4 regions of the Streptomyces sp. NPDC107517 genome follow, and region 4 is predicted to be linked to each of the others. Evidence: riboswitches for the same ligand, from Rfam matches in the RefSeq annotation. Region 4 holds a riboswitch; each other region holds the start of a gene.

Region 1 (7,718 bases), on a different contig from region 4:
GGGAGTGGCCGGCTCCGCCATCGCGATCCCTCTGCTCGGCGCGACCAGCGCGAGCGCCGCGTCGACGGCCACATGGGACAAGCTCGCCGAGTGTGAGAGCGGCGGCTCCTGGAGCGCCGATCCGGGCAACGGCTATTACGGCGGGCTCCAGTTCTCCCAGGAGGTCTGGGAGGACTACGGCGGCCTCGACTTCGCGCCGCGCGCCGACCAGGCCAGCCGCTCGCAGCAGATAGCCGTCGCCGAGAAGGTCCTCGCCGACCAGGGTCCGAGGGCGTGGCCGGTCTGCTCGGTCACCTCGGGGCTCACGGCGGACGCCGCCGCCGCCGACGTCGACCCCGGGGCGGCCCTTCCGACCCCGTCGGCGTCGGCCGGTGACTCCGGGAGCGACGACGCGGCGGACGACGCCGCGAAGGGGGGCGCGAACGACAGGCCTTCGGACTCCGCTTCCTCGGGTGCGAAGGGCAACTCCCGAGAGAAGAATCACGACAAGTCGGGTGATACCGCGGGTAACTCCTCGGATGACGCCAAGGCTGACAAGTCCGGCCGGGACGGTTCGACTTCGGCCCCCGCGACGCCCTCGCCGGAGGCCTCCGACGGCTCGGACGCGGCCACTCCGCCCGCCTCCGGACGACACCGCGGCGCCGCCGCCGCGGACGACACCGCAGACTCCCTGCGCGCCGACGACGGCTCGGGCCGCCACGCCTCACGCGGCGACGAAAACGTACGCAAGGGTGCGAATCGGAGCGAAGACGCCTATACCGTGCGCGCCGGTGACAACCTCTGGGACATCGCCGACACCCATGACGTGGACGGCGGATGGGCCGCTCTGTACGCCCAGAACAAGAAGACGGTGGGTGCCGACCCGGACCTCATCCTTCCTGGTCAGAGTCTGGATCTTGGGCTCGAATCGGGCGAAAAGTAGCGGCAGTTCGGGCTGAATGTCCGCTTTGGCGAGAGTGAGAGATGGGTCTCAAAGGCCCTGATCGTCTTTGAAATTACGGCGATCCACTGCTTACGGTCATCACCGCTCGCCACAGCGGGCCCCGTCGGATGTCACGCCGAATCCTGCCAATGTCCGTACGGGAACAGTCGTCGCGTAAGCGCCGTAGGCAGGAGCGGGGGACCCAAGGTAAGCGCCGGCCCCGGCCGTTGAGAGACGGCCGAACGACCGGCTTGGGGTTAAGTCGCACGCAGGACGTGCGACCGGGCACTCATCCGGCCCGAACCCGACAGCTCACCTCGTAGGCGTCGGTGAGGGGATCTCTCGATGCTGTTTTCCAGCAAGGGCAAGCACCGCCGCCCGTCCAAGGCCGTTCGCGTCGCCACGCTCGCCGGTGTCGCCGGTGCCGCTGTCGCCGTCCCGCTGATGGGCGCCACCGGTGCCTCCGCCGCCACCGCCTCCGAGTGGGACGCGGTCGCGCAGTGCGAGTCCGGCGGCAACTGGTCGATCAACACGGGCAACGGCTACTACGGCGGCCTCCAGTTCTCCTCGTCCACGTGGGCCGCGTACGGCGGCACCGCGTACGCCTCCACCGCCGACAAGGCCTCCAAGGCGCAGCAGATAGCCGTCGCCGAGAAGGTTCTGGCCAGCCAGGGCAAGGGTGCCTGGCCGAGCTGCGGCGTGGGCCTGTCCGCCGCCTCGACCGGCTCCGCCCCGGCCGCCGCCCCGCAGCCGGAGCGCAAGGCCGAGCAGCCGACCACCCGCAGCCAGGAGCGCAAGGCGCCTGCCGCGAAGCAGGAGTCGAAGAAGACTGTCGAGACCCCGGCCGGCAAGAAGGTCAAGAAGGGTGACGGCGAGTACAAGGTGAAGTCCGGCGACACCCTCAGCACCATCGCCGAGAAGCACCACGTCAAGGGCGGCTGGGCGAAGCTCTTCAAGCTGAACAAGGACATCGTCGAGGACGCCGACCTGATCTACCCGGGTCAGCAGCTCCACCTCAAGTAAGCAACCGGCAGCTCCACCTCAGTAAGTAAGAGGGGAGCGGCGGCCCCGGGCCGCTCGGGTATCGGCTCTCGGCGGACGGCCGGTACCACGCCAGGTTTCCCCAAGGACTCCCCGCCCCGGGTGCGCATTCCCCCGTCGCGCCCGGGGCGGGGCTTTGGTGCGTGAGGGGTCCTGGTCCTTCGTCCGTTGTCGGCCGTGGCTTTTTGTTCCGTTCGGAAACAATTCGCTCTCGGTTTTTGTCCACGGGCCGGTCGGTCGGCTGGGCGGTGCCTGGAGCCGGTTAGGCTCAGGTGTTGCCGGACCATGCGGCCCGGCGTAGTTGCGTCACATCCCATAAGGAGATGCTCGTGCCGTCCATCGACGTCGTCGTAGCCCGGGAAATCCTGGACTCCCGAGGCAACCCCACGGTCGAGGTCGAGGTCGGCCTCGACGACGGCAGCACCGGTCGTGCCGCTGTCCCGTCCGGTGCGTCCACCGGCGCGTTCGAGGCCATCGAACTCCGCGACGGTGACCCGAACCGCTACCAGGGCAAGGGTGTCGAGAAGGCCGTCCTCGCGGTCATCGAGCAGATCGGCCCGGAGCTCGTCGGCTACGACGCCACCGAGCAGCGCCTGATCGACCAGGCGATGTTCGACCTGGACGCCACCGACAACAAGGGCTCGCTCGGCGCCAACGCCATTCTCGGCGTCTCCCTCGCCGTCGCGCACGCCGCCTCCGAGGCCAGCGACCTGCCGCTGTTCCGCTACCTCGGCGGCCCGAACGCGCACCTGCTGCCCGTCCCGATGATGAACATCCTCAACGGTGGGTCGCACGCCGACTCCAACGTCGACATCCAGGAGTTCATGATCGCGCCGATCGGCGCGGAGTCCTTCTCCGAGGCCCTTCGCTGGGGCGCCGAGGTCTACCACACCCTCAAGAAGGTGCTGAAGACCAAGGGCCTGTCCACCGGTCTGGGCGACGAGGGCGGCTTCGCCCCGAACCTCGGCTCGAACCGCGAGGCCCTCGACCTCATCGTCGAGGCCATCAAGCAGGCCGGTTACGTCCCCGGCGAGCAGATCGCACTCGCCCTCGACGTCGCCGCGTCCGAGTTCTACAAGGACGGCAAGTACGAGTTCGAGGGCAAGTCCCGCTCGGCCGCCGAGATGACCGAGTACTACGAGGAGCTCGTCTCCGCGTACCCGCTGGTCTCCATCGAGGACCCGCTGTACGAGGACGACTGGGCCGGCTGGAACGTCATCACCGAGAAGCTGGGCGACAAGGTCCAGATCGTCGGCGACGACCTCTTCGTCACCAACCCCGAGCGCCTCGCCCGCGGCATCGAGGAGGGCTCCGCCAACGCCCTGCTCGTCAAGGTCAACCAGATCGGTTCGCTGACCGAGACCCTGGACGCCGTCGAGATGGCCCAGCGCAACGGCTTCAAGTGCATGATGTCCCACCGCTCCGGCGAGACCGAGGACGTCACGATCGCCGACCTCGCCGTCGCGGTGAACTGCGGCCAGATCAAGACCGGCGCCCCGGCCCGCTCGGACCGCGTCGCCAAGTACAACCAGCTCCTGCGCATCGAGGAGATCCTCGACGACGCCGCGGTCTACGCCGGCCGCAGCGCGTTTCCCCGCTTCAAGGGCTGAGCCACACAGGCTTCGGTAGAAGCGTCGTACGTACGTCCCCGCACCCGGTCCCGTACCGTGTGCGGGGACGTACGCACGTAAAGGGGAGGCGCGAAGATGGCCGGGAGAGTCCGGGACAGGGACCGTGACCGGTTCTCCACCGCGACCCGGCTGCGTCTGCTCGGCGAGCAGACCGCCGAGCGCGTCTACCGCTCCCAGACCAGGCGTCAGGCCCGCCGCTCCCGCCTCACCGGCCGCGCGGCACTCCTGGCCCTCGTCCTGTGCACTCTGGTCGTCGCGCTCGCCTACCCCATAAGGCAGTACGTCTCCCAGCGCGGGGAGATCGCCGACCTCCAGCGCCAGCAGCAGGAGGCCCAGAGCAGGGTCGACAGGCTGCGCGACGAGAAGGCACGCTGGCAGGACGACTCGTACGCGGAGCAGCGGATCCGCGAGCGGCTCCACCTGGTGATGCCGGGCGAGACCGGCTACATCGCGCGCGACCCCGACGCGGCGAAGCGCACCCGCTCCGAGCAGGGTGCGGCGGGCCGGCCCTGGTACTCGAACGTCTGGGACGGCGTCGACAAGGCCGACCGCCCCGACAACTGACCCGCCTCACCAATGCCCGAAGCCGAAGCCGAAGCCGAAGCCGAAGCCGAAGCCGAAGCCCAAGCCCAAGCCCAAGCCGAAGTCCCAAGAACCAAGCCCCGAGACCGAACCCGTAGTACCCCCACCGAAGTTCACTGAAGGAAAGCCCCCAGGCATGGACACGCCCCCGCCCCAGACCGAGCCGACCACGCCCACGGACGCCGACATCCAGGCGTTCAAGGAGCAGCTCGGCCGCCCGCCGCGCGGCCTGCGGGCCATCGCGCACCGCTGCCCGTGCGGCAACCCGGACGTGGTCGAGACGGCCCCGCGCCTCGAGGACGGCACGCCCTTCCCGACGACGTACTACCTCACGTGCCCGCGCGCCGCGTCCGCGATCGGCACCCTGGAGGCGAACGGCGTCATGAAGGAGATGACGGAGCGCCTTCAGACGGACCCCGAACTCGCGGACGCGTACCGCAGGGCGCACGAGGACTACATCGCGCGCCGCGACGCCATCGAGGTCCTCGAGGGCTTCCCGAGCGCGGGCGGCATGCCGGACCGGGTGAAGTGCCTGCACGTCCTGGTCGGCCACTCCCTGGCCGCGGGCCCGGGCGTGAACCCGCTCGGCGACGAGGCCATCGCGATGCTGCCCGAGTGGTGGGCGAAGGGCCCGTGCGTGTCGGCCGCGCCCGAGGAGAGCGAGTGACCCGCGTCGCCGCCATCGACTGCGGCACGAACTCGATCCGCCTGCTCGTCGCCGACGCCGACCCCGTGACGGGCGAACTCGTCGACCTGGACCGCCGCATGACGATCGTGCGGCTGGGGCAGGGCGTGGACCGCACGGGACGGCTCGCGCCCGAGGCGCTGCAGCGCACCTTCGCGGCCTGCCGCGAGTACGCCGAGGTCATCAAGGCGCACGGCGCCGAGAAGGTCCGGTTCGTGGCCACGTCCGCGTCCCGCGACGCCGAGAATCGGGACGACTTCGTGCGCGGGGTCATGGACATCCTGGGCGTCGAGCCCGAGGTCATCACCGGTGACCAGGAGGCCGAGTTCTCCTTCACCGGCGCGACGAAGGAGCTGACGGGGCGGGCCGACCTCGACAAGCCCTACCTGGTCGTGGACATCGGCGGCGGCTCGACGGAGTTCGTCGTCGGCGAGGACACGGTCCTGGCCGCGCGCTCCGTCGACATCGGCTGCGTCCGTATGACGGAGCGCCACCTCGTGGGGGAGGACGGCACGGTCACCGACCCGCCGACGCCCGCGCAGATCGAGGAGATCCGCGAGGACGTCGTCGCGGCTCTCGACCTCGTGACGCAGACCGTTCCGCTGACGGCGGCCCGCACGCTCGTCGGCCTCGCCGGCTCCGTGACGACGGTCGCCGCCCTCGCGCTCGGCCTGAAGGAGTACGACTCGGTGGCCATCCACCACTCCCGTATCTCCTACGAGCGGGTCGCCGAGCTCACGGACTGGCTGGTGACGTCCACGCACGACCAGCGCTCCCTGAACCCGGTCATCCACCCGGGCCGTGTCGACGTCATCGCCTCCGGCGCGCTGGTGCTGCGCCTGATCATGGAGTGGACCGGCGCCAAGGAGGTCGTGGTGAGCGAGCACGACATCCTCGACGGCATCGCCTGGTCGATCGCCTAGCCCCTGCAAGGGGCCCGGCCTCCCGAGGGGCCCGGCCCCTCAAGGCGCCCAGCCCCCAAGGCGCCCAGCCCCTCCAAGACCCCTCGCCCGGCCTCTTCCTGGAGGGGCGACACGCTCCGGCGACACCCCGTCGGGAAAGTTCGTGAAGTTCTTCACAAGGAATTCGCTCCTGTTGGGCGAGGTTCCGGGTCGGATGGCCCGCAGAAGGGGGTTTCGGGACCCTGGCGGCCGACGTGCGGGGCGTTCCAGGCTTGTTACGGACAGATGAACCGGGCGAGTGGTCCACCCCCGCCAAATGCCCGGAGCGGCAGCTCAACAGGGGTGCGGAACGACCGGAGTTATACCGTGGTTCCCTGCTGGGGCCATGACGTCCGTCACGTGGGCGGCGGAGTGTAGCAGAGGCCCTCTCCATGCTTGTGAAGGGGCGCACGAGCGACCCCCTCCGGACAGGTGGATACTCGATGGCATGAGCACCACGGAGCGTCCCAGGATCCTCGTAGTAGGCGGTGGGTACGTAGGCCTGTACGCAGCACGACGCATTCTCAAGAAGATGCGTTATGCGGAAGCGACCGTCACGGTCGTGGACCCGCGCTCGTACATGACTTACCAGCCCTTCCTCCCCGAAACCGCCGCCGGCAGCATCTCGCCGCGCAACGTCGTCGTCCCGCTGCGACGCGCTGTGCCCGGAGCCGAGATTCTCACCGGCCGGGTCACCACCATCGACCAGGACCGCAAGGTCGCCACGGTCGCCCCGCTCGTCGGCGAGGCGTACGAGGTTCCCTTCGACTACCTGGTGATCGCGCTCGGCGCGGTCTCCCGCACCTTCCCGACGCCGGGCCTCGCCGAGGTCGGCATCGGCATGAAGGGTGTCGAGGAGGCCATCGGCCTGCGCAACCACGTGCTCGAGCAGCTCGACAAGGCCGAGTCCACGACCGACGAGGAGATCCGCCGCAAGGCGCTCACCTTCGTGTTCGTCGGCGGTGGCTTCGCGGGCGCCGAGACGATCGGTGAGGTCGAGGACCTGGCGCGCGACGCGGCCAAGTTCTACAAGAACGTGAAGCGCGAGGACATGCGCTTCGTGCTCGTCGACGCGGCCGACAAGGTGCTGCCCGAGGTCGGCCCCGAGCTCGGCACGTACGGCAGGAAGCACCTGGAGTCCCGCGGCATCGAGGTCTACCTGAAGACCACCATGCCGTCCTGCGTCGACGGTCACGTCGTGCTCAGCAACGGCCTCGAGGTCGACTCCAACACCGTCGTGTGGACCGCCGGCGTCAAGCCGAACCCGGCCCTCGCGCGCTTCGGTCTCCCGCTCGGCCCCCGCGGCCACGTGGACACCCAGGCGACCCTCCAGGTGCAGGGCAGCGACTACATCTGGGCCGCGGGCGACAACGCCCAGGTCCCGGACCTGGTGGCCGTCAAGAACGGCACGCCGCCCGAGCGCGCCTGGTGCCCGCCGAACGCCCAGCACGCCATGCGCCAGGCCAAGGTCCTCGGCGACAACGTGGTCTCCGGCATGCGGGGCTTCCCGCAGAAGGAGTACAGCCACAGCAACAAGGGCGCGGTGGCGGGTCTCGGCCTGCACAAGGGCGTCGCGATGATCGTCATGGGCAAGATGAAGATCAAGCTCAAGGGCCGTCTCGCCTGGTACATGCACCGCGGCTACCACGGGCTCGCCATGCCGACCTGGAACCGCAAGACGCGTGTGATCGCCGAGTGGACGCTCAACATGTTCCAGAAGCGCGACATCACCGCGCTCGGCGCCCTCGAGTCTCCCCGCGAGGAGTTCTACGAGGCCGCCAAGCCGGCGCCGGCCCCGGCCGTCGCCGAGGCTCCGAAGGTCGAGGAGAAGGCCAAGGCCTCCTGACTTCGGTCCGGAAACACCCCTGAAGGGGCGCTCGCCATCCGTGGTGCGAGCGCCCCTTCGGCGTTCCCGG
Region 2 (7,718 bases), 760 kb from region 4:
GACTGCCAGCCGCTGCCGGGCCTGCTCGCCGAACGGCTCCTCGCGCACAGCCCGCACCTGGACCGGGTCTTCTTCGGCAACAGCGGCACGGAGGCCGTCGAGACGGCGCTGAAGTTCGCCCGGTACGCCACGGGCCGGCCCAGGGTCCTGTACTGCGGGCACGCCTTCCACGGGCTGACCACCGGGTCTCTGTCCGTGAACGGCGAGTCCGGATTCCGGGACGGCTTCGCGCCGCTCCTGCCGGACACCGCCGTGCCGCTCGGAGACCTCGACGCCCTGCGCGCGGAGCTCGCGAAGGGCGACGTGGCCGGGCTGATCGTCGAGCCCATCCAGGGCAAGGGCGTCCACGGGACGCCGCCCGGCTATCTGCGCGCCGCCCAGGAGATGCTCCACCAGCACAAGGCGCTGCTCATCGTGGACGAGGTGCAGACGGGCCTCGGCAGGACGGGCGACTTCTACGCCTACCAGCACGAGGACGGCGTCGAGCCCGACCTCGTGTGCGTGGCGAAGGCGCTCTCCGGCGGTTATGTGCCCGTCGGCGCGACGCTCGGCAAGGACTGGATCTTCAAGAAGGTCTACTCGTCCCTGGACCGGGTCCTGGTGCACTCGGCCAGCTTCGGCTCGAACGCGCAGGCCATGGCCGCAGGCCTTGCCGTGCTCTCCGTGATGGAGAACGAGGAGGTCGTCGCGAACGCCCGGGCGACCGGTGAGCTCCTGAAGTCCCGGCTCGCCGCCCTCGTCGACCGCTACGAACTGCTGAGCGAGGTACGCGGCCGCGGCCTGATGATCGGCATCGAGTTCGGGCGGCCGAAGTCGCTGAAGCTGCGCAGCCGCTGGACGATGCTCCAGGCCGCGCGCAAGGGCCTCTTCGCGCAGATGGTCGTCGTGCCGCTGCTCCAGAAGCACCGGATCCTCACGCAGGTCTCCGGCGACCATCTGGAGGTCATCAAGCTGATCCCGCCGCTGATCATCAAAGAGCACGAGGTGGACCGCTTCGTCGAGGCGTTCACCGCCGTCATGGACGACGCGCACTCGGGCGGCGGGCTGATGTGGGACTTCGGGAAGACGCTGGTGAAGCAGGCGGTGGCCAACCGCTGACCGCACCGTCGGGGCACCTCTCGGATTCGCAGGGGTGCCTCCAGGTGCCTCCAGAAGAGGGACGCCCGGAAGACGGGCTGTTGCCTCTGGGGCAATAAATTTGCCCCAGAGGTACGGCTCTGGCTCAATCGACGGTATGAGCCCTGTCCCTCCGGAGCCGGCTCCGGAACCCACGGAGCTGCCCGCCGTCGCCCCGCAGCTGCGCGAACTACGGCGTCGCGCCGCCCTGACCCTGGAGGCCGCGGCCCGTGCCGCCGGGCTCTCGCCCGCGCACCTCTCCCGCCTGGAGACGGGCCGCCGTCAGCCCTCGCTCCCGATGCTGCTCGCCCTCGCCCGCACCTACGGTACGACGGTCTCCGAACTCCTGGGCGAAACGCCCGCCGACAGGGACGCGGTCGTGCGCTCCGCCGACATGGAGGCCACCGAGGCGGGCGGCTGGATCTACCGGCAGGCGGGCGCCCCGGGACGCGGCATGCAGGCGCTGCGCGTCCATGTGCCGTTCGGCGCCCAGGGCGACATCGTGCGTGTCCACCCCGGTGAGGAGTGGCTGTACGTCCTCGAAGGGCGGCTGCGGCTGCGGCTCGGGGACACCGCGTACGCGCTCGCGCCGGGGGACAGCGCCCACTTCGACTCGCTCACCCCGCACCGGATCGCCGCCGCCGACCGCGACGGCGCCGAGCTCCTGTTCGTACACACCCTGCTGCAGAGCCCGTCCGCCGCGCTGTGTCTCGGCCCGGCGGTGGGCAGCGGCGAACCATCTCAGGGAGGCTCTCGATGAGCGCAGTGCCCGACGACGTGACCGAGCCCGAGCGGCAGCCCGCACGGCGTGACATCGAGGACAGGCTCCCGCGCGGCATCTGGGTGCGCCTGCTCGTCTACGTCTTCGCCGGGCACCTCGTCGCGGGCTTCATCTATCTGCTGTTCGCGCTGGGGGCGTCACGCGGGTGACGCCCCTCACCAGGACTGTCGGTCCCGGTCTCAGTCGAGAAGGCGCTCGCGCAGCCGCTCGCGCTGCGCGGGGGACAGCTTGAGGCCCTCCTCCAGGTAGCGGTCGGTGGAACCCCACGTCTGTGCGACTGTCTCGAAGGCGGCGGCCAGGTATGCGGCGCGGGCGTCGAACAGGGGGCTCAGCAGCTCCATGACCTCGGGGGACATCGCGTCCTTCGAGGCGCTGCTGCGGTGCACCTTGTAGCGGCGGTGTGCCGCGTTCGACTCCAGGTAGTCCGCCTCGATGGCGTCGCGCTCCACACCCATGGCCAGGAGCGTGACCGCTATCGAGAGGCCCGCGCGGTCCTTGCCGGCCGCGCAGTGCATGAGCGCGGGCACGCTGTCCTCGGCGAGGGAGTGCAGCACCTGGCTGTGCTCGGCGGTGCGCTCCGCGATGATCGTCCGGTACGACGTGATCATGCGGTCCGCGGCCTGGCCCTCGGAGAGGGCGGCGCGCAGCTCGTCGAGATTGCCGTCGCGCACCATCTGCCAGAACTCGGCGCCGTCCGCGGGGTCGGTCAGCGGCAGGTTCACGTTCCGCACGCCGGGCAGCGTGACGTCAGGGCCTTCGAGGCGCTGGTCGGCGGCGTTGCGGAAGTCGAAGATCGTGTGCAGCCCGAGCGAGGAGAGGAACGCGGCGTCCTCGTCCGTGGCGTGCGCGAGGTGACCGCTGCGGAACAGCACGCCCTGCTTGACCCGACGGCCGTCCACGGTCGGGAGGCCACCCACATCGCGGAAGTTGCGCACTCCGGCCAACTCGGGCTCGGTGGACGGGACCTGCTGCGTCACGGGGGCTCCTCCCGGTCGGCCGCGGCGCTGCTCGCCTGCGGGCGCCTTCGACGATACGACATGGCTGCCAGGGGCAACCATGTGAGAGGCGCCAGGCGATTACATATCCAATGCCCGATATGAGGCGGTAAGGAGTAATTGCCCTCTATGGGGTAACTGGCCCTGAAACACAGGCATATGGTGAGCAATGCGTGAGCAGGGTCATAGCCGTGACCGTACGTGGCGGACGGGCCGCATGGATTTCCGGTAGGTATCGCAGTCGCAAAGATCGTAAATAGACGGAGTGTGACGGCATTTTCCGGAAAAGGCCGTTTAAGGATCAAGAACCGGAATGCCCAAGGGGATTCGCGCCTTGTTTCCGCGCTCCCCGCTCGCTTACGTTCAGCGCAATCCGGACGGACCGCCTAATCCTGCCGCCGCCCGGAATCCGCACATCGATCCGTGCTCGGCAGGAGCGGGGGACCCAGGTAGAGCGCCGTGTCCGGAACACCGGGCACGGCTCGGGGTGAAGCCGTGCCCGAAAGGGGTGCGGCCGGGCAACTCCAGCCCGAACCCGACAGCTCACCTCGCAGGCGACGGAGAGGAATCCCCCATGCCCGCGAAGGGTAAGCACCGCCGTCCCAAGTCCCCGCGTTTCGCGCGCTCGATCGCCGTCGCCGCAGCGGGCGGCGCCGCGCTCGCACTGCCGCTGATGGGTGCCGCCGAAGCCCACGGCGCGACCCCGGCGGGCGCCCACTCGGTCGCGCAGGCCGTCGCCGCTCCCGCCGCGGCCAAGACCTACGCCGTGAAGGGCGGGGACACCCTCTCGAAGATCGCCGACGCGCAGAACGTCAGCGGTGGCTGGAAGAAGCTCTACTCCGACAACCGCTCGGCCGTCGGGGACAACCCGTCCCTGATCCATCCGGGCCTGAAGCTGACGATCGGCCAGAAGGCCGCGGCCCCCGCCGCGAAGTCCCCGGCCACGGCCACCCAGGCCACCACTGCTTCCGGCTACACGCTGCCCGTCCAGGGCGCCAACATCGGTACGGCGTACAAGACCGCGGGTGCCATGTGGTCCAGCGGCTACCACACCGGTGTCGACTTCGTGGTCCCGACGGGCACCCCGCTCAAGGCCATCGCCGCGGGTACCGTCGTGTCGGCCGGCCTTGACGGCGCGTACGGCAATGAGGTCGTCATCCAGCACGCCGACGGCAAGTACTCGCAGTACGCCCACATGTCGTCCCTCTCCGTCTCGTCCGGGCAGACCGTGACCGAGGGCCAGCAGATCGGCCTCTCCGGCGCGACCGGCAATGTCACGGGTCCGCACCTGCACTTCGAGATCCGCACCACCCCGAGCTACGGCTCGGACGTGGACCCGGTCGCGTACCTCCGTGGGCACGGGGTCTCTCTCTGACCTCGATGGCGTGACGTGAGCGTGTGACGTGAAGCTGTCTCGCTGAGGCGTGACGTGAGGGGCGGGCCCGGTTCCGGGCCCGCCCCTTCGTCGTATCCTCCGCCGCACCCTGTCGAATTCCTGGTATTCCTGAAATCGCGAAACTGACCGGGTGGGCTATATCACCACCCGTCAACCCCTTCCTACGGTCGCGTAGGTCACATCGCAGGGTGAAAGATGTGTGGTCGTGGCAAACGAATCGAGATCACTCAGCAGCGGCACGATTCGGTCCTACGCGGCGGTGGGGGACAGCTTCACCGAAGGCGTCGGGGACCCCGGTCCCGACGGGGCCTTCGTGGGCTGGGCCGACCGTCTCGCCGTCCTCCTGGACGACCGGACCCCCGAGCACTCCTTCCGGTACGCGAACCTCGCCGTGCGCGGCAAGCTCCTCGACCAGATCGTGGAGGACCAGCTCCCGCGCGCCGTCGAACTCGCCCCGGACCTGGTGACCTTCGCCGCCGGGGGCAACGACATCATCCGTCCCGGCACCGACCCCGACGACGTCGCGCAGCGCTTCGAGAAGGCGGTGGCCCGGCTGACCTCCGCCGTCGGCACGGTCATGGTGACCACCGGCTTCGACACCCGGGACGTCCCGGTCCTCAAGCATCTGCGCGGCAAGATAGCGACGTACAACGGGCATGTGCGCGCGGTCGCCGACCGCTACGGCTGCCCGGTGCTCGACCTGTGGTCCCTCAAGACCGTGCAGGACCGGCGTGCCTGGGACGACGACCGGCTGCACCTCTCGCCCGAGGGCCACACACGGGTCGCGCTGCGGGCGGGGCAGACGCTCGGCATCGAGGTGCCGGCGGACCCGGACCAGCCGTGGCCGGCGCAGCCGCCGCGCGGCACGCTGGAGGTCCGGCGCGACGACATCCACTGGGCGCGGGAGTTCCTGGTGCCGTGGATCGGCCGACGGCTGCGGGGCGAGTCGTCCGGGGATCATGTGGCGGCGAAGCGGCCGGACTTGCTGCCGCTCTGACGGGAACGGCGCACGTGATGGGGGAGCTTGCCTCTGGGGGCGGCTCCCCCGCGCCGCTTTGCCGGGTGCCACCCCGGGTTCCCCGGGGAGCCCGACGTCGCGCCGCCGTCAGCTCGACGTCGTAGCCGTCGTCGTCGCCGTCAGCTGCTCCCGCTCAAGTCCCAGCTCACGGGCCAGCGCGTCGTCCACCCACTCCTGCATGCGGGTCCGCGAAACCGTCCCCGTGTACGCGGTCATCTGCACCGCGAGCCCGTCGAGGAGCGCCGTCAGGCGCAGCGCGGCGCCCGCCGGGTCCGGGCAGCGGAACTCGCCCGCCGCCACACCTTCCGCGACGACCTCGGTGAGCGCCGCCTTCCACTGCTTGTCCAGGCCGCGGGTGACCTCCCGCAGCGCGGGCTCGCGCAGCGCCGCGGACCAGCCCTCGATCCACAGCCGCCACCCCTTGGCCTGCCCGGTCGGCGCGTACCAGCGCACGGCCGAGCGCAGCCGACGCAGCGCCGTCGTGCGCTTGCCGAGCAGCTTGCGCAGATGCGCCAGGTCACCCTCGGCGGCGTGCGCGAACGCGGCGGCGACGAGCTTTTCCTTCGTCGAGAAGTGGTACAGAACCAGCGCGTTGCTCACCCCGAGCGCCGCGGCGACGTCGGCGATGCGCACGGCTGCCACGCCCCGCGCCTCGATCTGTTCGATGGCGGCCCCCAGCAACTCTTCGCGCCGCTCGGCCACGCTCAACCGCACTCTTGCCACGCGGTAACCCTACACACGGGCACCGGCGTCGGGTGCCGGGCGGCGAACCCGGTGCGAACGCCTCGTGCACGACTCTTGACAGTGCCCAGTGGTGCCCGTCACAGTCTCGCTTACTGACTGGCCGTTCAGTCAATAGGCCGTCTCAAGAACAACTGTCACGCCCGTGCCCAGCCGTGCAGCAGGAGTTTCCCCGTGACCCAAGCGCCGCCGATCCCGCCGACCGAGCCGTCCGCCACGGACGCACCCGACCTGCCCGACCTGTCGGAGGGATGGGGTGAACAGCGCTCCAGGCTCAAGAAGGACCTGCGCAGGCTGGACGTGCTGTTCTTCCTCATCTGCACCCTGGTCGGCCTCGACACGATCGGCTCCGTGGCCGCGCAGGGTCCCCAGGGTCTGACCTGGATGGCGATCCTCGCCCTCGCGTTCTTCCTCCCCTACGGGCTGCTCGTCGCCGAACTCGGCTCGGCCTTCCCCGTGCAGGGTGGCCCCTACGTGTGGACGCGCCTGGCGTTCGGGCGGCTCGTCGCCGGTGTGAATCAACTCCTGTACTGGATCTCCAACCCCGTCTGGGTGGGCGGCAGTCTGTGCATCATCGCGCTCACCACGTGGGAGGAGTTCTTCACCCCGCTGCCGGGCCTGTGGAAGTACGCGGCCGGCCTCGTCTTCATCTGGGGTGGCGCACTGGCCGTCGTACAGTCCGTGCGGATCGGCAAGTGGGTGCCCATCGCGGGCGCCGTCGCCCGGATCGTGCTCCTCGGGTTCTTCCTGATCTCCGTGGTGGTGTTCGCCGTCCAGCACGGTGTGCACGCGCTGCCCGCGGGTGAGTTCGTCCCGACGTACGCCGGTTTCGTGGCGCTGGTCCCGGTCCTGATCTTCAACTACGTCGGCTTCGAGCTGCCCAGCTCCGCGGCCGAGGAGATGACGAACCCGCGGCGCGACATCCCCCTGTCGATCCTGCGCTCCGGCTTCGCGGCCGTCCTCCTCTACGGCGGCCCGATCCTCGGCATCCTCTTCGTGCTGCCCAGCCAGGAGATCGGCAGCCTCGGCGGCTTCATCGACGCCTGCAAGGCCGTGTTCACGGTCTACGGCGGTTCGATCGCCGCCGACGGCACGGTGACGCTCACGGGCCTCGGCTCCGTGTTCGGCGGGGTCGCCGCGGCGGGCCTGATCATCGGCCTGCTCACCTCGGGCGTCACCTGGGCCATGGGCGCCCACCGCGCGCAGGCCGTCGCCTGTGCGGACGGCGCGGGTCCGGCGTGGTTCGGCCGCATCTCCGAGAAGCACGGGACGCCGGTGCGGGTGAACCTGCTCTCCGCGGTGCTCGGCTCGATCCTCTTCGTGGTCGCGCTCAACCTCACGGGCGGCAACGGCGAGAAGTACTTCGCGGCGGGCCTCGGCCTGACGATCTGCACCACCTTCATCTCGTACGTCATCACGTTCCCCAGCCTCGCCGCGCTGCGCCGCAAGTACCCGGATACGCCCCGCCCGTACGCCGTCCCGGGCGGACGCGTGGGCGCGTGGGTCGTGAGCGCCCTCGCCACCGGGTTCGTGGCGTTCACCGTGATCGTGCTGATCTGGCCGGGCTTCGGGGTCGGCTGGTTCGGCTCGGCGGGCAGCGCGGCGGACTCACTGCCGGAGTCGTTCGCCGGCCAGCGCGCCCAGTACACACTCAGCCAGGTGGTGCCCCTG
Region 3 (7,718 bases), on a different contig from region 4:
AGGTCGATCGAGGCGCAGGCCACCGCGGCGGCGAGCGGGTTCCCCATGAACGTGGGCCCGTGCGCGAGCACCGGCACCTCGCCGCGCGAGATCCCTTCCGCCACGCGCGCCGTGCACAGCGTCGCTGCCAGCGTCATGTAGCCGCCGGTCAGCGCCTTGCCGACACACATCACATCGGGTGTCACCGACGCGTGCTCCGCGGCGAACAGCGCCCCGGTCCGCCCGAACCCGGTGGCGATCTCGTCGAACACGAGGAGCACGTCGTGCGCGTCGCAGGCCTCGCGCAGGACCCGCAGATACGCGGGGGAGTGGAAGCGCATCCCGCCCGCGCCCTGGACCACGGGTTCCACGATCACGGCCGCCAGCTCATGGGCATGACGCCCGATCAGCTCGTGCAAATGATCCGCGTAGGCCTCCTCGTACGCGGCCGGCGGGGCATCGGCGAACACGTGCTGCGGCAGCGCACCCGACCACAGCTCGTGCATACCGCCCTCGGGGTCGCAGACCGCCATCGGCTGCCAGGTGTCGCCGTGGTAGCCACCGCGCCAGGTCAGCAGGCGGCGCTTCTCCGGCCGCCCGAGGGAGCGCCAGTGCTGGAGGCACATCTTGATCGCGACCTCGACGGACACGGAGCCCGAGTCGGCGAGGAACACATGCTCCAGACCTTCGGGCGACATGTCGACAAGGCGCTTCGCGAGCCCGACGGCGGGCTCGTGCGTGAGCCCGCCGAACATGACGTGGCTCATCCGGCCGAGCTGGTCGCGCACCGCCTCGTTGAGCACGGGGTGGTTGTAGCCGTGGACAGCCGACCACCAGGACGACATCCCGTCGACCAGCTCGGTACCCTCACCGACCCCATCGCCCCCGCCGCCGAGCCGGAGCCGCACCCCGGCCGCCGACTCGACGACGAGCGGCTCCTGCCGCCCCGGCATCGGACCGTACGGATGCCAGACGTGCCGCCGGTCGAGGTCGAGCAGCTCCGCCACGGGCAGCCCCGACACCGGCAGTACCGGCCCCTCAGGCATTGGGCGCGAGATCCGTACCGGCACCCCGGCGGCGTACGGCGACGAGGTCCGTACGTGCCTCGGGGACCTCGGCGACCGGGGACTCCGCAGCGTCTTCGTGCGAGCCGCAGCCCCCTTCCTCATGGGAGCCGCAGCCACCGCCGGAACCGCAGGCCGAGCCCGCGCCGGAACCGCAGGCCGCCTCGGCCCCGGAACCGCAGGGCCCGCCCCGGTGTTCGGGCAGCGTCACCTGGTCGGTGCCCTCGACCTCGAACCCGGCGTCCGTGATCATGTCCAGGTCCGCCTTGCCCGCCTGGCCCTCACTCGTCAGGTAGTCGCCGAGGAAGATGGAGTTGGCGAGGTGGAGCGCCAGCGGCTGCATCGAGCGCAGGTGCACCTCGCGCCCGCCCGCGATCCGCACCTCGACGTCGGGGCAGACGAAGCGGACCATCGCGAGGATCCGCAGGCAGCGCTGCGGCGTCAGGTTCCACTCCTTGGCGAGGGGCGTGCCCTCGAAGGGGATGAGGAAGTTGACCGGCACCGAGTCCGGGTCGAGTTCGCGCAGGGAGTAGACGACGTCGACCAGGTCCTCGTCGCTCTCGCCCATGCCCGCGATGAGACCGGAGCAGGCGGACAGACCGGCCGCGTGGGCCTTCTGCACCGTGTCGACGCGGTCCGCGTAGGTGTGCGTCGTCGTGATGTCGCCGTACGTGCTCTCGGAGGTGTTGAGGTTGTGGTTGTACGCGTCGGCGCCCGCGCCGCGCAGCCGTTCGGCCTGGCCCTCGGAGAGCAGACCGAGGCAGGCGCACACCTCGACGCCCTCGTTCTGCTCCTTGATCGCGCCGATGGTCTCCGACACGCGGTCGACGTCCCGGTCCGTCGGGCCGCGCCCGGACGCCACCAGACAGACCCGCTTCGCGCCGCCCGCGACACCGGCGGCCGCGGCCTTCGACGCCTCGTCGGGCTTCAGCCACGTGTACTTGAGGATCTCCGCCTTGGACCCGAGCCGCTGCGAGCAGTACGAGCAGTCCTCGGGGCACAGGCCCGACTTGAGGTTGACCAGATAGTTGAGTTTCACCCGCCGGCCGAACCACTGCCGCCGCACCTTGCCGGCCGCGGCCACCACATCGAGCAGTTCGTCGTCGGAAGTCGCCAGAACGGCGAGCGCTTCTTCACGGCTCGGCAGCTCGCGCCGCAGCCCCTTGTCCACCAGCGTGTTCAGCAGGTCCATGGCCCGATCCTGACCTACGTCCCCTGCTCAGGCCAAGGAGGCTTCGGACAACTCTGCCGGTTCGGCGTGTGGGTATTGCCACATCCTGGGTGGCTGGATGTCCCGCTAGTGTCTGTGCACTGCCTACAAAACTGTCTACAAAGCAGCAGCGGGCACGGGACAGCACACCCCACTCGAGAACCGGCCGCGACGTGGCCGTCGGAGGGACTCACATGGCGGGATCGCCGTTCGGCTGGATCGACGAGCAGGAGCGCGTGCGCCGCGGCGCCGGACTCGTCCGCACGCTGCGTCCCCGCCCCTCCGAGAGCCCGCTCCTCGATCTCGCGAGCAACGACTACCTCGGTCTCACCCGCCACCCCGAGATCACCAGGGGAGCGGCGGACGCGGCGCTGCGCTGGGGCGGCGGGGCCACCGGCTCGCGGCTCGTCACGGGCACCACGGAGCTGCACACCGAACTCGAGCGTGAACTGGCCGAGTTCTGCGGCTTCGAGGCGGCGCTCGTCCTGTCGTCCGGCTACGCTGCCAATCTCGCCGCCGTGACCGCGCTCGCCCCGCACGGTTCCCTGATCGTCTCGGACGCGAGCAATCACGCCTCCCTCATCGACGGCTGCCGGCTCGCCCGCGGCGCCGCGCAGGTCGTCCCGCACGCCGACCCGGACGCCGTACGTAAGGCCCTCGACACGCATCAGGGACAGGCGGTCGTCGTCAGCGACTCCGTCTTCTCGGTGGACGGAGATTCGGCCCCACTGGCCGAACTGGCTGGAGCTGCACGGGAGTTCGGGGCCGGCTTGATCGTCGACGACGCACACGGGCTCGGAGTGCTCGGTGACGGTGGCAGGGGGGCGCCGCAGGCTGCGGGGCTCTCGGGCGCCGACGACACCGTCGTCACCGTCACGCTGTCCAAGTCGTTCGGCAGCCAGGGCGGCGCCGTCCTCGGTCCCGCCCGGGTGATCGACCATCTCGTCAACACCGCACGGACGTTCATCTTCGACACGGGCCTCGCGCCCGCGGCGGCCGGCGCCGCCCTCGCGGCCCTGCGCCTGCTGCGCCGTGAGCCCGAGCGCGCCGAACGGGCGCGCGCCGTCGCCTCCTCACTGCACGAACTCCTCACGGCCGCCGGGCTCCAGGCCGTACGGCCGGACGCCGCCGTCGTCTCCGTGCGCGCGCCGTCGCCCGAAGAGGCCGTGCGCTGGGCGGCCGACTGCCGCGAAGCCGGCCTCGCCGTCGGCTGCTTCCGGCCGCCCTCCGTGCCGGACGGCATCTCGCGGCTGCGGCTGACCGCCCGCGCCGATCTGACCGACGATCAAATCGCCGAAGCCGTACGGGTGATCAGCCGCAACGCTCCCGACTCGGCTTTCACCGCAAGGAGTTGAGGAACCCCTCCCAGGCGGAGGGCGTGAACAGCAGGGCGGGTCCGGCCGTGCGCTTGGAATCGCGCACGGCGAGCAGTCCGGCCGAAGGTCCGCGGTGCAGCGGAGCGGTCTCGACACAGTTGTTCATTCCGGTGCTGCGGCTGCTTCGCCGCCATGGCGCGTCGTGCAGAGAGGTGCTGGGAACCGCGGCGGATGGTACGTACCGAGGCAGAGCTGACATGGTGCCTCCTTACGTGCGTTCACTGTCCGGAGGAGGATGCGCTCCGGCGATCCCGGCGATGAAATCCAGCGTGTCCCCGGGCGAAAGGGCGTGGATCCGAAGGGTGTCGAAGGCGTCCGTGTACGCCTTGAGGTCTTCTTTCCGTTCGAGGTAGAGGCTACTCGTCAAATGGTCGAGAACTACTACGTCCAGATCGGAAGTGTTCGGAAATGAGAACACAACGAAAGGGCCGGTTAGTCCGACATGCTCCCCCGCGGCGAACGGCAATACCTGTAGCCGCACATGAGGAAGCTTCGCCACGGCCGCGAGATGGCGCAGCTGCTCCGCCATCACCCGGGGACCGCCCACGGGCCGCCGCAGCACCGCCTCGTCGAGTACCGCGCTGAGCCGCAGCGGCGACGCCGAACGCAGCACGTCCTGCCGGGCGATCCGCACCTCGACCAGGGCGTCGACCTGCCCCTCCGGCAGCCCGTCGAGCGCGGCCCTGGTCACCGCACGCGCGTAGTCGGGCGTCTGGAGGAGGCCCGGCACGACGGACGTCTCGACCGTCCTGACCCGGCACGCCTGCGACTCCAGGCTGATGAAGTCCCGGTAGGCGGGCGGCAGTAGACCCCGGTAGGCGTGCCACCAGTGCTGGCCGCCGTCGTCCCCCGACCCGGCCAGCGCGACCAGCAGATCCCGTATGCCGGGGTCCGTGACCTCGAACGCGTCGAGCAGGAGGCGTACGTCCGACGCCTTCACGCCGCTGCGGCCGGTCTCGATACGGCTCACTTTCGACTGGTGCCAGCCGACGAGCCGGGCCGTCTCGCCACTGGTGAGCCCCGCGCGGTCGCGCAGCGCGCGCAGCTCCGCGCCGAGCCTGCGGCGGCGCACCGCCGGACCGTGTTTCATTCTGTCTCCTCGGACCTGTGGCCCGGCTCCTTCCGGCCCGGCGGATCGTGTTCCGAGCCGACGGTAGAGGAAGTCGGCGGCGTACGCCCAAATGTGGTGCGCCGACGCAGAGTTCACCGCTTCGAGCGACAGATATATGCATATCTCGGGGGATCGGCTCCACCGGCGGAGCGGGAGTGGCACTCTGGCGCGAAGCACCAGTCCGGGGGTTGCCTCGAGTCATCCGCCATGTGTCGGATTCAGGCCCCGGCGAAAAAAGGGACGACGTCGCCATGGCAGATCACCAGGAAGCATCCGTCACTCTGCCGAGCGATCCTGCCTCGGTCTCCTCGGCCCGCACATATGTCGGCGACGTACTCGCCGAATGGGGCATGCCGCGCGACGCGGAAACGGCCGACACGGTCCGGCTCATCGTCTCCGAACTCGCCACGAACGCCGTGATGCACACCCGCGGGCAGTCGCCGGTCTTCACCGTCGACGTACAGCTGGAGCGCGACGAACACCTGCGTATCGGCGTCACGGACAGCCACCCGCGCCACCCGAAGCGGCTCCCGGCCGCCGTCCAGCAGGACAACGGGCGCGGCATGGTGATCATCCGCTGTCTGACGGCCGAGTGCGGCGGAAGCCTGTCGGTCAGGCCCACTCCCGAGGGCGGCAAGACCGTGTGGATCGCCCTGCCGTGGACGGTCCCTGTCCAGTCGCTGTGAAGGCCGGCGGTGGTGGCGCGGCTACGGGGACGGTGTGTCCGTCCCCTTCACCGCGCCCGCGTGAGTGAGCGCCGCACCAGACGCGGCAGCACGCCCCACAGGCCCGCACAGACCGTGAACGTGCCCGCCCCGGCCGCGATGCCCGCGGCCCGCCCCGCGGTGAAGTCCACGACGAGCAGCACGGACCCGGCCAGGGCAAGTGCCAGAACGCCCAGGCCGGCCGCGGCGAGCCACGAGGACATCCGCACGATCTGCGGCTTGGCACCCCGCCCGAACAGCGCGCGGTGCAGTGCCGCGGGCGCCGTGAACAGCGCGGCGGCGAGCACCGCGAGCAACAGCGTCGCGATGTACGTCGCGCGCTGCACGCCGTCCAGCGCCGGGAACCTGGGAGTGAACGCCAGCGTCAGCAGGAACGCGAAGAGGATCTGCACGCCCGTCTGCGTGACGCGCAGCTCCTGGAGCAGCTCGCCGAAGTTCCGGTCCGCGCGCTCCAGCGGCGTCTCGTGCCGGTCCTGCCCCACGCTCCTTGAGCCCGAGTTGCGTGGGGCGTCCTCGTCGCCGGCCGGTCGGTCCTCGTTCATACGACCACGAGTACCCCGTCGCGCGGCTCCGAGACGGCCGGGCAGGCGCGTACGCCCGGTGACGACGCCTGACGGGTCCCCGGGGTCCCCGAGGCCCCCGGGGACCTGTCAGGTGGCGCTACCGCACACGCCCGTACCAGACGCTCCTCGTCCAGATCCGCTCGAGCCGCACCACGGCACCGGTCTTCGGCGAGTGCCAGATCCTTCCCTTCCCGGCGTAGATGCCGACGTGGTAGACGCCGCGGCCCGAATGGAAGAAGACCAGGTCACCGCGTTTGCGATGGGACGCCGAGACATGGCGGGTCTTGTTGTACTGCTGGGCGGCGGTACGGGGCAGTTTCTTGCCCACACGCTTGAACGAGTAGACGGTCAGGCCCGAACAGTCGAACCTGTGCGGTCCTGTGGCGCCCCACTGGTAGGGGCTTCCTTTCCTTGAGGCCGCGATCTGGAGGGCCTTCGTCGCAGGTGGCGAGGCCTCCGCTTCGGGCGTGGCTCCTGGCACCAGCAGGCTGCCGCCCGCTACGGCGAGCGTGAGGGCCGAGGCGGTGCCGGCCCGGGTCAGCAGCGACGGGACACGATTGAGCGCAGTCATGCGCAACCCTTCGTCAGCCGCCTGTGAAGGATGACCTGTCGGATTCGGGCTGGCGAAGTTGCCCGGCCGCGAAGTGCGGCTTCACCCCAAGGGCCGGCCCGGAAAAAAGCTCCGGCGGCCCGTCGTGCTCGGGTCCTCCACTCCTGCCGATCCACTTCTGTCGACCTGGCATCCGTACGGCGGCAGGACTCGGCGTCCGCACGGACCGCCCCGCCGCGGCGGCGGGGGCTTGTCGTCGGAAGGGATCTTCACGCACAAACGTCGAGAACGCAGCGCCGAATCGGCGTTGTGTGAGTGTCCTCACGAGTGATCCATTCGGGTGGACAGCGCACTTTTCCACCCCGGCGCGGGGGTCCCAACGAGGCCCGCACCAGCAGCGGAAGGCGGAATTCCCGATTTGGCGTAGGCGTTCCGCGCAACTTTTCCGGTTCGCAAAACGGGTGCCGGCTACGCCGTATGTGGGTACCTCTTCTGGTCCGTTTCGACCTCGGCGCGGACGGTTCGGATCGATCGCTTCGGATTTGAACGGTCCGTCAATTGACCGACCCCGGCGGCACCGTGACCCGTTGTGTCCTCCTTTCTCCGTCCAGGACCCGCAAAGCGCGAGCCAGCGTCGTCGCGTGGAGCTCGGTCTCGCCCCGCTGATGCATGAGCGTCAGGGCGTCCCTGAGCGCCGTCGCCCCGCCGACGAGTGCTTGCGCGGCCCGCAGTCCGCCATATGTGCGGTCGCTCCTGGCCGGGTTGATCCTTCCGAGCAGGTCGACCACTTCCAGATAGCGGGCGAGGAGTTCGCACTCGGCGCGCGTCAGCGCGGGCAGCGGGGGCAGCTCGGGCGGCAGCATCGCCGGGTCACCTGGCGCCGTGGGCCGAACCGGACAGCTTGCGGTTCTCGATGACCCGGTCCACGAGTCCGTACTCCACGGCGTCCTGGGCCTGAAGGATCTTGTCCCGCTCGATGTCGGCGCCGATGCGCTCTCGGCTCTGCCCGGTGTGCAGCGCGAGCAGCTCCTCCAGCTGGGCGCGCATGCGCACCAGTTCACGGGCCTGGATCTCCAGGTCGCTCGGCCGGCCCTGTGCGGGCTCGGCCAGCCCCGGCTGATGGATCACCACGCGCGCGCC
Region 4 (7,718 bases):
GACGTACCTGCGAGGCCTGGTAGCGGAGCAGCTGCGCGTCGTCCGTGATGAAGACGAGGTCCTCCTCGCCGGTGCGCAGCTCCACGGCGCCGACGATGCGGTCACCGTCCTTCAGGCCGATGACCTCCAACTCGTCCTTGTTGGCCGGGTAGTCGGGCACGACGCGCTTGACCACGCCCTGCTCGGTGCCGATCGCGAGGCCGGGGGAGGACTCGTCGAGGGTGGTCAGACAGACCACCTTCTCGTCCGCCTCCAGGGACGACAGGAACTCCGTGACAGGCGCGCCCCCGGAGAGGTTCGGCGCCGAGGCCGTCTCCGGGAGCTGCGGCACGTCGATGACGTTGAGCCGCAGCAGGCGCCCCGCGGACGTGATCGCCCCGATCTCGCCGCGTGCCGTCGCCGGCACCGCGGAGACGATCACGTCGTGCTTGGTGCGCCTGTCGTCCTCGTCGCCCCCGAACGGTTCGGCGTTCGCCGTGCGCGCGAGGAGGCCCGTGGACGACAGGAGCACGCGGCACGGGTCGTCGGCGACCTGCAGGGGCACAGCGGCGACCGTCGTGCCCGCCGACTCCAGGAGGACGGTGCGGCGCTCGGTGCCGAACTTCTTGGCCACCGCCGCCAGTTCGGCCGAGACGAGCTTGCGCAGCTCGGCGTCGGAGTCGAGGATCCCGGTCAGCTCGTCGATCTCGCCGTTGAGCCGGTCGCGCTCCGTCTCCAGCTCGATGCGGTCGAACCTGGTGAGGCGGCGCAGCGGCGTGTCCAGGATGTACTGCGTCTGGATCTCGCTCAGCGAGAAGCGCTCCATCAGGCGCTCCTTCGCCTGTGCGGAGTTGTCGCTGGAGCGGATGAGGCGGATGACCTCGTCGATGTCCACCAGGGCGACGAGGAGGCCCTCGACCAGGTGCAGCCGGTCCTGCTTCTTCGTACGGCGGAACTCGCTGCGGCGGCGCACGACCTCGAAGCGGTGGTCGAGATAGACCTCCAGGAGCTCCTTGAGGCCGAGGGTCAGGGGCTGGCCGTCGACCAGCGCCACATTGTTGATACCGAAGGACTCCTCCATCGGCGTCAGCTTGTAGAGCTGCTCGAGGACGGCCTCCGGCACGAAGCCGTTCTTGATCTCGATGACCAGGCGCAGGCCGTGCTGGCGGTCGGTGAGGTCCTTGACGTCCGCGATGCCCTGGAGCTTCTTCGAGCCGACCAGGTCTTTGATCTTCGAGATGACCTTCTCGGGGCCCACCGCGAAGGGCAGTTCGGTGACGACGAGGCCCTTGCGGCGCGCCGTCACGTCCTCCACGGAGACCGTGGCGCGGATCTTGAAGGTGCCGCGGCCCGACTCGTAGGCGTCCTTGATGCCGGACAGACCGACGATCCGGCCGCCCGTCGGCAGGTCGGGGCCCGGGACGAACTTCATGAGCGTCTCGAGGTCGGCGCCCGGGTGCCTGATCAGGTGGCGCGCGGCGGCGATGACCTCGCCGAGGTTGTGCGGCGGCATGTTCGTCGCCATACCGACGGCGATGCCGGACGCGCCGTTGACCAGGAGGTTCGGATAGGCGGCCGGCAGGACGGCGGGCTCCTGCTCCTGGCCGTCGTAGTTCGGCCCGAAGTCGACCGTGTTCTCGTCGATCGACTCCGTCATCAGCGACGTCGCCGGGGCCATCCGGCACTCGGTGTACCGCATGGCGGCCGGCGGATCGTCGTTCCCCAGGGAGCCGAAGTTCCCGTGGCCGTCGACCAGAGGGAGGCGCATCGAGAACGGCTGGGCGAGCCGCACCAGGGCGTCGTAGATCGACGCGTCTCCGTGCGGGTGCAACTTACCCATGACCTCGCCGACGACGCGGGCACACTTCACGTAGCCGCGGTCGGGGCGCAGGCCCATCTCGTTCATCTGGTAAACGATGCGCCGGTGCACGGGCTTCATGCCGTCACGGGCGTCCGGCAGGGCCCGGGAGTAGATCACCGAGTACGCGTACTCGAGGAAGGAGCCCTGCATTTCGTCGACAACGTCGATGTCGAGGATCCGCTCCTCGAAGTCGTCGGGAGGCGGGGTCTTCGTGCTGCGGCGGGCCATCGCTGCTGCGGCTCCTTCACAGATGCTGCCGGGGCATGTACGAGAATCTGACGCGCACCATTGTGGACCGCCCCACTGACAACGCCGACCGCGACCCGTCCATAGGGCGTTCGGTGCTCGCTCTGGGCGTACCCAGTGCGGGAACTTCGCCAGGCGTCAGAACGCTTGCATACAGTGGCAGAACTGGCAGCACATCTGCAGTTTCCGCGATAGTTCAGCGATCGAAGGGACGTACATGCCCATGGGTCACACGGCCACCGCCGAGGCCGGCTCCGGCGGCCTGACAGCGACCGAGCACCGCCTCGCCAACGGCCTGCGCGTGGTGCTTTCCGAGGACCACCTGACCCCGGTCGCAGCCGTCTGCCTCTGGTACGACGTCGGCTCGCGCCACGAGGTCAAGGGCCGCACGGGCCTGGCTCATCTCTTCGAGCACCTGATGTTCCAGGGCTCGAAGCAGGTCCACGGGAACGGGCACTTCGAGCTGGTGCAGGGCGCCGGCGGCTCGCTGAACGGGACGACGAGTTTCGAGCGCACCAACTACTTCGAGACCATGCCGGCCCACCAGCTGGAGCTCGCGCTCTGGCTGGAGGCCGACCGGATGGGCTCCCTCCTCGCCGCGCTCGACGAGGAGTCGATGGAGAACCAGCGCGACGTCGTCAAGAACGAGCGCCGCCAGCGCTACGACAACGTTCCGTACGGGACCGCGTTCGAGAAGTTGACCGCCCTCGTCTACCCGGAGGGCCACCCGTACCACCACACGCCCATCGGCTCCATGGCCGACCTGGACGCGGCCACCCTGGAGGACGCGCGGAACTTCTTCCGTACGTACTACGCCCCGAACAACGCCGTGCTCTCGGTCGTCGGGGACATCGACCCCGAGCAGACGCTGGCCTGGGTCGAGAAGTACTTCGGCTCCATCCCGCGCCACGAGGGCAAGCAGCCCCCGCGCGACGGCGCCCTGTCCGACCTGATCGGTGCGGGCGTGCGCGAGGTCATCGAGGAGGAGGTCCCGGCGCGCGCGCTGATGGCCGCCTACCGGCTGCCGCAGGACGGTACGCGCGCGTGCGACGCGGCCGACCTGGCCCTGACGGTCCTCGGCGGCGGTGAGTCGTCCCGGATCTACAACCGTCTCGTACGGCGCGACCAGACCGCCGTCGCCGCCGGGTTCGGTCTTCTGCGGCTCGCGGGGGCGCCCTCCGTGGGCTGGCTGGACGTGAAGACGTCCGCCGACGTCGAGGTCCCGGTCATCGAGGAGGCCGTCGACGAGGAGCTCGCGCGGTTCGCCGCCGACGGGCCCACCCCGGAGGAAATGGAGCGCGCCCAGGCCCAGTTGGAGCGCGAGTGGCTCGATCGGCTCGGCACGGTCTCGGGCCGCGCCGACGAACTGTGCAGGTTCGCCGTCCTGTTCGGCGACCCGCAGCTCGCCCTGACCGCCGTCCAGCGCGTCCTCGACGTCACCGCCGAGGAGGTCCAGGAGGTGGCCGAGGCCCACCTGCGTCCCGACAACCGCGCGGTGCTCGTTTACGAGCCCACGGCCTCTGAAGAGGCCGACGAGACCGCCGAAGCGTCCCAGGCGGACGAAGCCGCGGACGAGACCGTCGGCGAGACCGCAGACGCCGTCGAGACCGCAGACAAGGAGGCCGGCAAGTGACCGAGCTCGCGACCATGGACTTCCACCCGCAGCCCCAGGCCGGCACGGCCAGGCCGTGGGCCTTCCCCGCGCCCGAGCGCGGCACCCTCGACAACGGCCTGACGGTGCTGCGCTGCCACCGCCCGGGCCAGCAGGTCGTCGCGGTGGAGATCAACCTCGAAGCGCCCCTGGAGGCCGAGCCCGCCGGGCTCGACGGCGTCGCCACCATCATGGCGAGGGCCTTCTCCGAGGGCACCGACAAGCTGCCCGCCGAGGAGTTCGCCGCCGAGCTGGAGCGCTGCGGCGCGACGCTCGACGCGCACGCCGACCACCCCGGTGTACGGGTCTCCCTGGAGGTGCCCGTCTCCCGCCTGCCGAAGGCGCTCGGCCTGCTCGCCGACGCCCTCAGGGCGCCCGCGTTCGCGGACAGCGAGATCGAACGCCTGGTGCGCAACCGCCTCGACGAGATCCCGCACGAGACGGCGAACCCGGGCCGCCGCGCCGCCAAGGAACTCTCGAAGCAGCTCTTCCCGGCCACCGCGCGCATGTCCCGCCCGCGCCAGGGCACCGAGGAGACCGTCACGGCCATCGACGCGGCGGCCGTACGTGACTTCTACGACCGGTACGTGCGTCCCGCCACGGCCACCGCGGTCGTCGTGGGCGACTTGGCGGGCATCGACCTCGACGCCCTCCTCGCGGACACGCTGGGCGCCTGGACGGGGAACACGGCCGAGCCGCGCCCCGTACCGCCCGTGACGGCCGACGACACCGGCAGGGTCGTCATCGTCGACCGGCCGGGCGCGGTGCAGACACAGCTCCTGATCGGCCGGATCGGCGCGGACAAGCACGATCGGGTGTGGCCGGCGCAGGTGCTCGGCACGTACTGCCTCGGCGGCACCCTCACCTCCCGACTGGACCGCGTCCTGCGCGAGGAGAAGGGATACACCTACGGCGTGCGCTCGTTCGCCCAGGTGTTGCGCTCGGCGCCGGACGGGACGGGCGCCGCGATGCTCGCCATCAGCGGCTCCGTGGACACGCCGAACACGGGTCCAGCGCTCGACGATCTCTGGAAGGTGCTGCGCACGCTCGCGGCGGAGGGCCTCACCGACGCCGAACGGGACGTGGCCGTACAGAACTTGGTGGGCGTCGCCCCGCTCAAGTTCGAGACCGCCGCGGCCGTCGCGGGGACGCTCGCCGACCAGGTCGAGCAGCACCTGCCGGACGACTTCCAGGCGGAGGTGTACCGGCGGCTCGCCGCGACGGGCACGGTGGAGGCCACCGCGGCCGTCGTGAACGCCTTCCCGATGGACCGTCTGGTGACGGTGCTCGTCGGTGACGCCGCGCAGATCGAGGAGCCCGTCAGGGCCCTCGGCATCGGAGAGGTGACCGTCGTCACGGGCTGACCGTGACCGGTGTGCAACGAGGGGCCCCGGTGGGCGAGATGACCATCGGGGCCCCTGTTTGTCCGAATTGAACCAGTGGTTGCCTGTCTGCCCTGTGGCATGCGCTACAAAAGCCCGGTTCGGTTTGTTGATTGAAAGTTGCCCCGCTTAGCGTCGGTCCGGCTGTCCGCCAGATGTACGCCGCGCCCGTGGCACCGGACAGTCATCGCCGAGTCCCCCAAGGCGCGAGCCGGGGGAGCCGGGGACCCACCGTCCCTGGGGTGAATCGGACGCCCTTCCCTGAAGGGGCCCGTAGGAGACCTTCCTGCTCCGAACCCGTCAGCTAACCCGGTAGGCGAGAAGGAAGGAAAGGATCAGCCACCCCATGGCGTTCACCCGTGCCACCGGGAAGCACCGTCGCCCGAGCCGTCTCACGCGCACCACCGCGCAGGTCGCCGGCGTCGCCGCGCTCACGACGACCGGTGTCATCGGAGGCCTCGCCGCCCCCGCCCTCGCCGCCGACGCGTCGCTCGAGCAGACCGGCCTGAGCAGGGCCATCTCCATCGGTGACTCCCTCGCGCAGAAGATCGACGAGCAGGCCGCTGCCCAGCAGCAGGCCGCCGACGAGGCCGCCGCGAAGGAGAAGGCGGAGGCCGCGGCCAAGAAGAAGGCCGAGGAGGACCGGCGCAAGGCGGCCGCCAAGGCCAAGGCCGAGCGCGAGGCCAAGGAGCGTGCCGCCCGTGCGGCCGAGCGCAAGCGCCTGAACGCCTTCGTCATGCCCGTCACCGGCTCGTACGTGTCGACCGCGTACAAGGCCAGCAGTGGTCTGTGGTCCTCCGGCAGCCACACCGGCATCGACTTCCACGCCGCCAGCGGCACCTCGGTCCACGCGGTGGGCGCGGGCACGGTCGTGGAGGCCGGCTGGGGCGGCGCCTACGGCAACAACATCGTCATCAAGATGAACGACGGTACATACACGCAGTACGGCCACCTGTCGTCCATCGGTGTCTCCGTCGGTCAGACGGTCACCCCGGGGCAGCAGATAGGCCTCTCCGGAGCGACCGGCAACGTCACGGGCCCGCACCTCCACTTCGAGGCGCGCACGAGCCCCGAGTACGGCTCGGACATCGACCCCGTCGCGTACCTGCGCTCCCACGGCGTGAACGTCTGACCTTCGCCGCGTACCCCCCGCGAAGACGCACCGAATGCCCCGGCTCACCGAGCCGGGGCATTCGTCGTTCCCCGGAACCGCTTGTTCGCGGCCCGCTTGTTCCTGACGCCGGTGTCCAAAAAATATCCATGGATTACGGCCTGCCGTCGGAAATTCGCGCCCGCTGGAATAGAGTCGCTGGACAGGCGAGCTGAACAGACGTCCATCGCGCTGTACGGGTGACTATCGACCGCGTTTCGCGGGGATTAAGGCGGAGGTCGGGGCATGCGCATTCCGGCGCACTCGGTATGCACGGCGATCCGCGACGACATCGTCTCCGGTGTCTACGAGCGCGGCGGCAGACTCACCGAGGAGGTGCTCGCCCGCCGCTACGGCGTCTCGCGCGTCCCCGTGCGCGAGGCGTTGCGCACCCTGGAGGCCGAGGGCTTCGTCGTCACCCGCAGGCACGCGGGTGCCTGCGTCGCCGAACCCTCCGCGCAGGAGGCGGCGGACCAGCTGGAGATCCGCATGCTCCTCGAACCGCTTGCGGCGGCCCGCGCCGCGCAGCGCCGCACCGAGGCGCACCTGAAGGTCCTGCGGGGCCTGGTCAGGCTCGGCCAGGAGCGCTCCAGGCGAGGTCAGAGCGAGGATCTGCGCTCGCTGGGCGGCTGGTTCCACGAGACGCTGGCGCAGGCGTCCGGCAGCCCGGGGCTGACCACGATGCTCACGCAGCTCCGCCACAAGATCGCGTGGATGTACACCGTGGAGCAGCCCGCGCGGCCCGCCGACTCCTGGGCCGAGCACGGGGCGATCGTTGACGCCGTGGCGCGCGGTGACGTGGAGCGCGCGCGGGCGCTCACGGCGCAGCACACGGAGCGCGCCGCGGCCGCTCACCGCTTGCGCGCCCCCCGTCCGGGTGGCCGTGTGAGGACTTCGCAACATCCCGTCAACACAGTGGGTCTTCAGCATTAACCGAGGCGCCGTATACAAAGAGGGCGGCTCATTTCCAAGGGCTCTATTTCCGCTGCCCAGAATTCTGGGAACAGGGCCGCAGAAAGCAAAAGGGTCTGCTCGGAAAATCCGAACAGACCCTTTATTCGGCGCGATCTTCCGTGAGCAGGAGATGGCGCCCGAGACATCGAGAGACCCGGTACCGGGGCCCGTGCTAGACGGTCTCGGGAAGCTCCTCGAGCCCCTCGGCGACCAGCTTGGCCAGACGGTCGAGCGCGATGTCCGCACCCTCGACGTCGGAGGCCAGGACGATCTCCTCGCCGCCGCCGGCGCCGAGGCCGAGCACCGCGAGCATGGAGGCGGCGTTGACGGGGGTGCCGTCGATCTTGGCGATCGTCACGGGGACACCGGCCGCCGTGGCCGCGCGGACGAAGATGGAGGCGGGGCGGGCGTGGAGGCCCTCGGCCCAGCCGACGTTGACGCGGCGCTCAGCCATGTGATGCTGCCCTTCAGGATTCTCACGGTTGTCTAGACCAG

The links. Region 4 has a riboswitch for cyclic di-AMP ahead of ACZ67T_RS00315 (M23 family metallopeptidase). Riboswitches for the same ligand answer to the same signal wherever they lie in the genome.
Region 1: linked by a shared signal. The riboswitch ahead of ACZ67T_RS13050 (transglycosylase family protein) and the one ahead of ACZ67T_RS00315 (M23 family metallopeptidase) in region 4 are both predicted to bind cyclic di-AMP.
Region 2: linked by a shared signal. The riboswitch ahead of ACZ67T_RS03515 (M23 family metallopeptidase) and the one ahead of ACZ67T_RS00315 (M23 family metallopeptidase) in region 4 are both predicted to bind cyclic di-AMP.
Region 3: linked by a shared signal. The riboswitch ahead of ACZ67T_RS31690 (C40 family peptidase) and the one ahead of ACZ67T_RS00315 (M23 family metallopeptidase) in region 4 are both predicted to bind cyclic di-AMP.

The regions. Positions count from the first base shown of each region.
Region 1 covers NZ_JBVJPM010000004.1:492,541-500,258, forward strand. The annotation lists gene ACZ67T_RS13045 (transglycosylase family protein) at 1-922, shown strand, start outside; cyclic di-AMP (ydaO/yuaA leader) riboswitch at 1,092-1,263, shown strand; gene ACZ67T_RS13050 (transglycosylase family protein) at 1,268-1,945, shown strand; gene eno (phosphopyruvate hydratase) at 2,287-3,573, shown strand; gene ACZ67T_RS13060 (FtsB family cell division protein) at 3,670-4,158, shown strand; gene ACZ67T_RS13065 (DUF501 domain-containing protein) at 4,313-4,843, shown strand; gene ACZ67T_RS13070 (Ppx/GppA phosphatase family protein) at 4,840-5,784, shown strand; gene ACZ67T_RS13075 (NAD(P)/FAD-dependent oxidoreductase) at 6,251-7,648, shown strand.
Region 2 covers NZ_JBVJPM010000001.1:827,777-835,494, forward strand. The annotation lists gene ACZ67T_RS03495 (aspartate aminotransferase family protein) at 1-1,098, shown strand, start outside; gene ACZ67T_RS03500 (helix-turn-helix domain-containing protein) at 1,235-1,876, shown strand; gene ACZ67T_RS03505 (DUF6126 family protein) at 1,873-2,046, shown strand; gene ACZ67T_RS03510 (tyrosine-protein phosphatase) at 2,077-2,874, opposite strand; cyclic di-AMP (ydaO/yuaA leader) riboswitch at 3,282-3,462, shown strand; gene ACZ67T_RS03515 (M23 family metallopeptidase) at 3,467-4,267, shown strand; gene ACZ67T_RS03520 (SGNH/GDSL hydrolase family protein) at 4,494-5,285, shown strand; gene ACZ67T_RS03525 (TetR/AcrR family transcriptional regulator) at 5,394-6,029, opposite strand; gene ACZ67T_RS03530 (APC family permease) at 6,222-7,718, shown strand, end outside.
Region 3 covers NZ_JBVJPM010000017.1:63,307-71,024, reverse strand. The annotation lists gene ACZ67T_RS31725 (adenosylmethionine--8-amino-7-oxononanoate transaminase) at 1-1,025, opposite strand, end outside; gene bioB (biotin synthase BioB) at 1,018-2,235, opposite strand; gene ACZ67T_RS31715 (8-amino-7-oxononanoate synthase) at 2,448-3,608, shown strand; gene ACZ67T_RS31710 (DUF397 domain-containing protein) at 3,592-3,828, opposite strand; gene ACZ67T_RS31705 (helix-turn-helix domain-containing protein) at 3,838-4,719, opposite strand; gene ACZ67T_RS31700 (ATP-binding protein) at 4,992-5,426, shown strand; gene ACZ67T_RS31695 (DUF6328 family protein) at 5,474-6,007, opposite strand; gene ACZ67T_RS31690 (C40 family peptidase) at 6,126-6,599, opposite strand; cyclic di-AMP (ydaO/yuaA leader) riboswitch at 6,603-6,780, opposite strand; gene ACZ67T_RS31685 (hypothetical protein) at 7,133-7,441, opposite strand; gene ACZ67T_RS31680 (ATP-dependent Clp protease proteolytic subunit) at 7,449-7,718, opposite strand, start outside.
Region 4 covers NZ_JBVJPM010000001.1:72,233-79,950, forward strand. The annotation lists gene ACZ67T_RS00300 (DNA gyrase/topoisomerase IV subunit A) at 1-2,068, opposite strand, end outside; gene ACZ67T_RS00305 (M16 family metallopeptidase) at 2,304-3,719, shown strand; gene ACZ67T_RS00310 (M16 family metallopeptidase) at 3,716-5,101, shown strand; cyclic di-AMP (ydaO/yuaA leader) riboswitch at 5,298-5,452, shown strand; gene ACZ67T_RS00315 (M23 family metallopeptidase) at 5,466-6,251, shown strand; gene ACZ67T_RS00320 (GntR family transcriptional regulator) at 6,516-7,202, shown strand; gene ACZ67T_RS00325 (HPr family phosphocarrier protein) at 7,396-7,677, opposite strand.